DNA from 3 places in the Pseudomonas sp. S04 genome. Region 1 is predicted to be linked to each of the others. Evidence: predicted binding sites of a transcription regulator. Region 1 holds the regulator's gene; each other region holds the start of a gene.
What was found. Region 1 encodes sigma-54, which starts transcription at its own class of promoters, with help from an activator protein. Its sites were predicted from a motif close to ANTGGCATNNANNTTGCTNT; they were not measured.
Positions count from the first base shown of each region.

Region 1 (2,268 bases):
GTTGACGGTCCAGCTTGTCGGTCAGCAGGTCAATGGCGGCATACATGTCCGTATGCTCGGCATTGGCGACTACTTCTCCGCCGGGGATATGCAGCGTGGCTTCGATTTTCTGCAACAGCTTCTCGACGTTCATCGTGACTTGCACGTTGGTGATCTTGTCGAAATGCCTCTCCAGCCGGTCGAGTTTTTCGCCGATGTAGGTGCGCAGAGGTTCGGTAACTTCCAGTTGGTGTCCACTGATGTTGACTTGCATACAGCTTCTCCTTCGTTGCCAGTGCATAAGGCGGCAGGCCGAGTTGCCTGCCACTAGGGTGTCTGCGAAAGATTTCGAAAACACCCTGGAACGCTGTGGCGTGGCCCGTTACATCAATCGCTTGCGTTCACTCGAAGGCGCGATCCCGAGGGATTCGCGGTACTTGGCGACGGTACGACGGGCTACCTGAATACCTTGTGCCTCCAGTAAACCAGCGATCTTGCTGTCACTCAACGGCTTTTTCTGATTTTCCGCGGCAACCAGTTTTTTGATGATCGCGCGGATCGCCGTGGACGAGCATTCGCCGCCTTCGGAGGTGCTGACGTGGCTTGAGAAAAAGTATTTCAGCTCATAGATACCGCGCGGGGTATGCATGAATTTTTGCGTGGTGACCCGGGAAATCGTCGACTCGTGCATGCCTACCGCTTCGGCAATGTCATGCAGGACCAACGGCTTCATCGCCTCGTCGCCATATTCGAGAAAGCCGCGCTGGTGCTCGACGATCTGGGTGGCCACTTTCATCAGGGTTTCGTTGCGGCTTTGCAGGCTCTTGATGAACCAGCGCGCCTCCTGCAACTGATTGCGCATGAAGGTGTTGTCGGCGCTGGTGTCAGCGCGACGGACGAATCCGGCGTACTGGGGATTGACCCGCAAGCGCGGTACCGACTCCTGGTTCAGTTCCACCAGCCAGCGCTCGTTGTCCTTGCGCACGATCACATCCGGCACCACGTACTCGGCTTCGCTGGACTCGATCTGCGAGCCAGGTCGCGGGTTGAGGCTCTGGACCAGTTCGATGACCTGGCGCAGTTCGTCTTCCTTGAGCTTCATGCGCCGCATCAGTTGGCTGTAGTCGCGGCTGCCGAGCAGGTCGATGTAATCGCTGACCAGGCGCTTGGCTTCTGCCAGCCAAGGGGTCTTGGCGGCCAGCTGGCGCAATTGCAGCAACAGGCACTCGCCCAGGTTGCGGGCGCCGATGCCGGCGGGTTCGAATTGCTGGATGCGGTGCAGGACGGCTTCGATTTCGTCCAGCTCGATGTCCAGTTCCGGGTCGAATGCCTCGAGAATCTCCTCAAGGGTTTCGTCCAGGTAACCCTGGTTGTTGATGCAGTCGATCAGGGTCACGCCGATCAGGCGATCGGTGTCGGACATCGGGGACAGGTTCAATTGCCAGAGCAAGTGGCTCTGCAGGCTTTCCCCGGCGGAGGTGCGGGTGGTGAAGTCCCACTCGTCGTCATCGTTGCTGGGCAAGCTGCTGGCACTGGTCTGGTAGACGTCTTCCCAGGCGGTGTCGACCGGTAGTTCATTGGGAATGCGCTCGTTCCATTCTCCTTCCTCGAGGTTATCCACCGTGGGGGCGGTTTCCTGGTAGGAGGGTTCCTGGACGTCGGTGTTGGGTTTGTGCTCGATGTTGTCCGCCATCGGGTCGGCGTTATCGAAGTCGTCGCCTTCTTCCTGGCGTTCGAGCATTGGATTTGACTCCAAGGCTTCCTGGATTTCCTGTTGCAGGTCCAGGGTCGACAATTGGAGCAGGCGGATGGCCTGTTGCAGCTGCGGTGTCATCGTCAGCTGCTGGCCCATTCTCAAGACTAGCGATGGTTTCATGGCTGGGGCTTAACACCTTATTCGCCGGCGCACGTGCGCCATCCACTACAGGGCGCCGGAGCGCCAAACTTAAGCAAATTATATGCCTGAAACTGAAGTGTTTGCCTAGAGCGTCATGACAATAAAAATATTAAGGCTTTCATTGACAATCCGCTCTGCCGGCAGACCAGACGCCTCGCAGCTTAAAGGCGGAACTCATGGCCCAGGTACACTTCCTTGACCAGTTCGTTGGCCAGGATGGTTTCAGCGTCACCTTCTGCGATCAGTTGACCATCGTTGACGATGTAGGCGGTTTCGCAGATGTCCAGGGTTTCACGCACGTTGTGGTCCGTGATCAGCACGCCAATGCCCTTGGCCTTGAGGTGATGGATGATCTGCTTGATGTCGCCGACCGAAATCGGGTCCACGCCGGC
Region 1 is NZ_CP019427.1:970,702-972,969, forward strand. It holds gene hpf (ribosome hibernation-promoting factor, HPF/YfiA family) at 1-253, opposite strand, end outside; gene PspS04_RS04120 (RNA polymerase factor sigma-54) at 362-1,855, opposite strand; gene lptB (LPS export ABC transporter ATP-binding protein) at 2,038-2,268, opposite strand, start outside.

Region 2 (2,268 bases), 690 kb from region 1:
GTGGCCTGCAGGCCGGCCGGGTTGATGAAGTCGGCGGTTTGCAGGTTGCCGATCACCTGGGCGGCCGGGTTGCCGGCAATGGTGATCGACACGGTGCCATCGCGACCCACGGTGAAGGTCTGGGCTTCGGCGGGGATGACAATGGCCGGCTCCAGGGCATAACCACTGGCGGTCACGATCTGGCCGTTGGAGTCCAGGTGAAAGGTCCCGTCACGGGTGTAGGACGTAGTCCCGTCCGGCTGCAGGACCTGAAAAAAGCCACGACCGTCGATGGCCATGTCCAGCGGCTGCTCGGTGGTTTGCAGGCTGCCGGCGGTGAAGTTCTTCTGGGTGCCGACGATGCGCACACCGGTACCCAGTTGCAGGCCCGACGGCAGTTCGCTGTCCTGGGTCGACTGGGCACCCGGCTGGCGCTTGATCTGGTACAGCAGGTCCTGGAACTCGGCACGGTCACGCTTGAAGCCCGTGGTCGAGACGTTGGCCAGGTTGTTGGAAATGGTCGTCAGGTTGGTGTCCTGGGCGGACAGGCCTGTTTTGGCAACCCATAGAGCCGGAAGCATTCGATTCTCCTCGTGCGCCTGTTTTACGGCGCGACGTTCTGATAATTAGCTGATCTGCAAGACCCGAGCCATGGCCTGGTCGTCTTCTTTGGCGGTGTTCATCATCTTGACGTGCAGCTCGAACTGCTTGGCCAGGGCCAGCACCGAGGTCATTTCTTCCACCGCGTTGACGTTGCTCGACTCGAGGAACCCCGAGACCAGTTGCACGTTGGCATCGGCCGGTGCGGGCTGGCCGTCCTTGGTGTGGATCGAGCCGTCGAGGCCCTTGGTCATGTTCTTCAGGTCCGGGTTGACCAGCTTGATGCGGTCGACTTCCGCCATCACGCGCGGGCCTTCACCCATGGCGCGGATACTGATGGTGCCGTCCTGGCCGACTTCGATCTTCTGCTCGGGCGGCACGGCAATCGGCCCGCCATTGCCCATCACCGGCATGCCATTGCCGGCACGCAGCACACCCAGGGCGTCGACATTCAGGCTGCCGGTGCGCACGTAACTTTCCTTGCCGTCGGGGTTCTGCACGGCAATCCAGCCGTTGCCGCTGACCGCCACGTCGAGGTCACGCCCGGTTTCCACCAGCGAGCCCGGACTGAAGTCGGTGGCCGGACGTTCGGACAGGGCAAAGGCCCGCGCCGGAAAGCTGTCGCCAAACACCGGCATCGACCGCGCCTGCTCCAGGTCTTTCTGGAAACCGTTGGTGGAGATGTTGGCCAGGTTGTTGGCATGGGCCTTTTGCGCCAGCGCGTTCTGGCTGGCGCCGGTCATGGCCACATAAAGGTACTTGTCCACAGTCTTTCCTCTGCATGCCGGACGTTTGCCGCCCACTGCTGTACTGGCAAGGCTTTAGCAATTTGCAGACCAACTTGCGCGCAATGGCCCCAGGTCCTTTAAACACAGGACTTGGGACAATTCAGAGGAGAGAGGTGGAGGATCGCAGAGACGAAAAACCGGCGCGCTTATGCCGCTTTACGGCAATCGGCCGGACAGCACGGCTACCAGCCCTTGACGCCGCTCATGTCGGGCAGCTTGTGGGCGATGCCTTTGTGGCAGTCGATGCAGGTCGCCTCGCCGTTGGCCAGGGAAGTCGAGTGCATGTTGGCGGCGCGCTTGCCCTGTCGGGTGAAATCCATGAACTCGAAGTTGTGACAATTACGGCACTCGCGAGAGTCGTTGGCCTTGAGGCGGGCCCACTCGTGCTCCGCCAGTTCACGGCGCATACCGAGAAACTTCTCGCGGGTATTGATGGTGCCGAACACCTTGCCCCAGACCTCTTTGGACGCCTGCATCTTGCGCGCGATCTTGTGGGTCCACTCATGCGGTACGTGGCAATCGGGACAGGTTGCGCGCACCCCCGAGCGGTTGGTGTAGTGGATGGTTTCCTGCAATTCGACAAACACGTTGTCGCGCATTTCATGGCAGGAGATGCAGAACTTTTCGGTATTGGTCGCTTCCAGCGCCGTGTTGAATCCACCCCAGAAAATCACCCCGGCAATGAACCCGCCGAGCGTCAGGAAACCCAGGCTGTAGTGGACACTGGGGCGACGCAAGATCTGCCAGTAGTCTTTGAACACTACCCACAATGACTTCATGACCACTCCTCAGGGTTTCTGCTTGCGGTTGATTTCGTCTTGCAGCACCTGGTCAATATTCTTGAAGTCGTTGTTGACCAACGGCTTCACGTCTCGCTGCGGCACGTGGCACTGATTGCAGA
Region 2 is NZ_CP019427.1:1,657,411-1,659,678, reverse strand. It holds gene flgG (flagellar basal-body rod protein FlgG) at 1-560, opposite strand, end outside; gene PspS04_RS07255 (flagellar basal body rod protein FlgF) at 606-1,346, opposite strand; gene PspS04_RS07250 (cytochrome c3 family protein) at 1,550-2,146, opposite strand; gene PspS04_RS07245 (nitrate reductase cytochrome c-type subunit) at 2,156-2,268, opposite strand, start outside.
Region 2: PspS04_RS07255 (flagellar basal body rod protein FlgF) is a predicted target of sigma-54. The motif match lies at 1,401-1,420, and genes of this name have one in related genera.

Region 3 (2,268 bases), 620 kb from region 1:
GTGGATCTTGTTCTGGATGCCGTCCAGGCCAGCCATCAGCAGTGCGGCGAAGCACAGGTACGGGTTGGCAGCCGGATCCGGGAAGCGAGCTTCGATACGGCGAGCGCGTGGGCTGGACACGTAAGGAATACGGATCGAAGCGGAGCGGTTGCGAGCCGAGTAGGCCAGCATCACTGGAGCTTCGAAACCTGGCACCAGACGCTTGTAGGAGTTGGTCGCCGGGTTGGTGAAGCCGTTCAGGGCCTTACCGTGCTTGATGATACCGCCGATGAAGTACAGGGCGGTGTCGGACAGGCCGGCATAACCTTCGCCAGCGAAGGTGTTCTTGCCATCTTTGGCGATGGACAGGTGAACGTGCATACCCGAGCCGTTGTCGCCGTACAGAGGCTTAGGCATGAAGGTAGCGGTGCGGCCGAAAGCTACAGCCACGTTGTGTACGCAGTACTTGAGGGTCTGAACTTCGTCAGCCTTGGCAACCAGGGTGTTGAACTTCACACCGATTTCGTTCTGGCCGGCAGTCGCCACTTCGTGGTGGTGAACTTCGATGGTCAGGCCCATCTCTTCCATGGCGTTGCACATGGAGGTACGGATTTCGTGGTCGTGGTCGAACGGTGGAACCGGGAAGTAGCCGCCCTTGATACCTGGGCGGTGGCCATGGTTGCCGCCTTCCACGTCCTGGTCGGACATCCACGAACCTTGTTCGGAGTAGATCTTGAACATCGAACCGGAGATATCGGACTTGAACTTGACCTGGTCGAAGATGAAGAACTCAGGCTCAGGACCGACGAATACGGTGTCACCGATAGCGGTGGACTTCAGGTAGTCCTCGGCACGCTTGGCGATCGCACGTGGGTCGCGGTCGTAGCCTTGCATGGTCGAAGGGTCGATCACGTTGCAGACGATGATCAGGGTTGGGTCTTCGGTGAACGGATCGAGGACAGCGGTGCTGTCGTCCGGCATCAGGATCATGTCGGAAGCTTCGATGCCTTTCCAGCCAGCGATGGAGGAACCGTCGAACATTTTGCCTTCTTCGAAGAAAGCATCATCCAGCGCATCGCGAGCCGGCATGGTCACGTGGTGCTGAGTGCCCTTGGTATCTGTGAAGCGCAGATCAATCCATTTGACGTCATGATCTTTGATGAGTTGAACCGACTTCGACATAGTGTCCTCCGGGTGGCTTCGGGCTTGAGTAGTGGATGCCCTTAGAATGTGGGTGATGCCGGCGCGAATACTCTGCCAAGGCAACCTGCCTCACAAGGGAGCAAATTGCATGCCAGTGCCCCGAGTTGGGTTTTTTGCCCCAATATCACGCTTATAAAGGTGCAAAGCGTGGAAAATGGCAAAATCGCGCCCCCTAATGTAGCGCTCAAAAGCATAAATGACCCGTTTTGGTGCACTGAAAACCTTCTGCACATTAACTGGTTAAACCTTGAGCAATTTCCGCTATAATCCGCGCCCCCCTTTTTCGGCTGGCCCAGCGCGCGCTGTTTTCATGAAACTAATCGTAAAAGTCTTCCCCGAGATCACCATCAAAAGCCGCCCGGTACGGATGCGTTTCATCCGTCAGTTGGCCAAGAACATCCGTGCCGTGCTCCGCGATCTGGACCCGGCTGTGGTGGTGAACGGTGTATGGGACAATCTCGAGCTGGAAACGCAGCTGACTGACCCCAAAGCCTTGAAGGACATGACCGAGCGCCTGAGCTGCATGCCGGGCATCGCGCATTTCCTGCAGGTCGACGAGTACCCGCTGGGTGACTTCGACGACGTGGTCGCCAAGTGCAAGCAGCACTTTGGCGAGGCGCTGGCCGGGAAGATTTTCTCGGTGCGCTGCAAGCGCGCCGGCAAGCACGAATTCAGCTCCATGGATGTCGAGAAATACGTCGGCAGCCAACTGCGTCGCCAGTGCGGCGCCGCCGGAATTTCCCTGAAAGACCCGGAAATTGAAGTCCGCATCGAAATTCGCGACAAACGGTTGTTTGTGATCCACAACCAGCACAGCAGCATCGGCGGTTACCCGCTGGGCGCCCTGGAACAGACCCTGGTACTGATGTCCGGCGGTTTCGATTCCACAGTGGCGGCCTACCAGATCATGCGGCGCGGGCTGATGGCGCACTTCTGCTTCTTCAATCTCGGCGGGCGTGCCCACGAATTGGGCGTGATGGAAGTGGCGCACTTCATCTGGAAGAAGTACGGCAGCTCGCAACGCGTGTTATTTGTCAGTGTGCCGTTCGAGGAAGTGCTGGGAGAAATTCTCGGCAAAGTAGATAA
Region 3 is NZ_CP019427.1:350,839-353,106, forward strand. It holds gene glnA (type I glutamate--ammonia ligase) at 1-1,161, opposite strand, end outside; gene thiI (tRNA uracil 4-sulfurtransferase ThiI) at 1,493-2,268, shown strand, end outside.
Region 3: glnA (type I glutamate--ammonia ligase) is a predicted target of sigma-54. The motif match lies at 1,259-1,278, and genes of this name have one in related genera.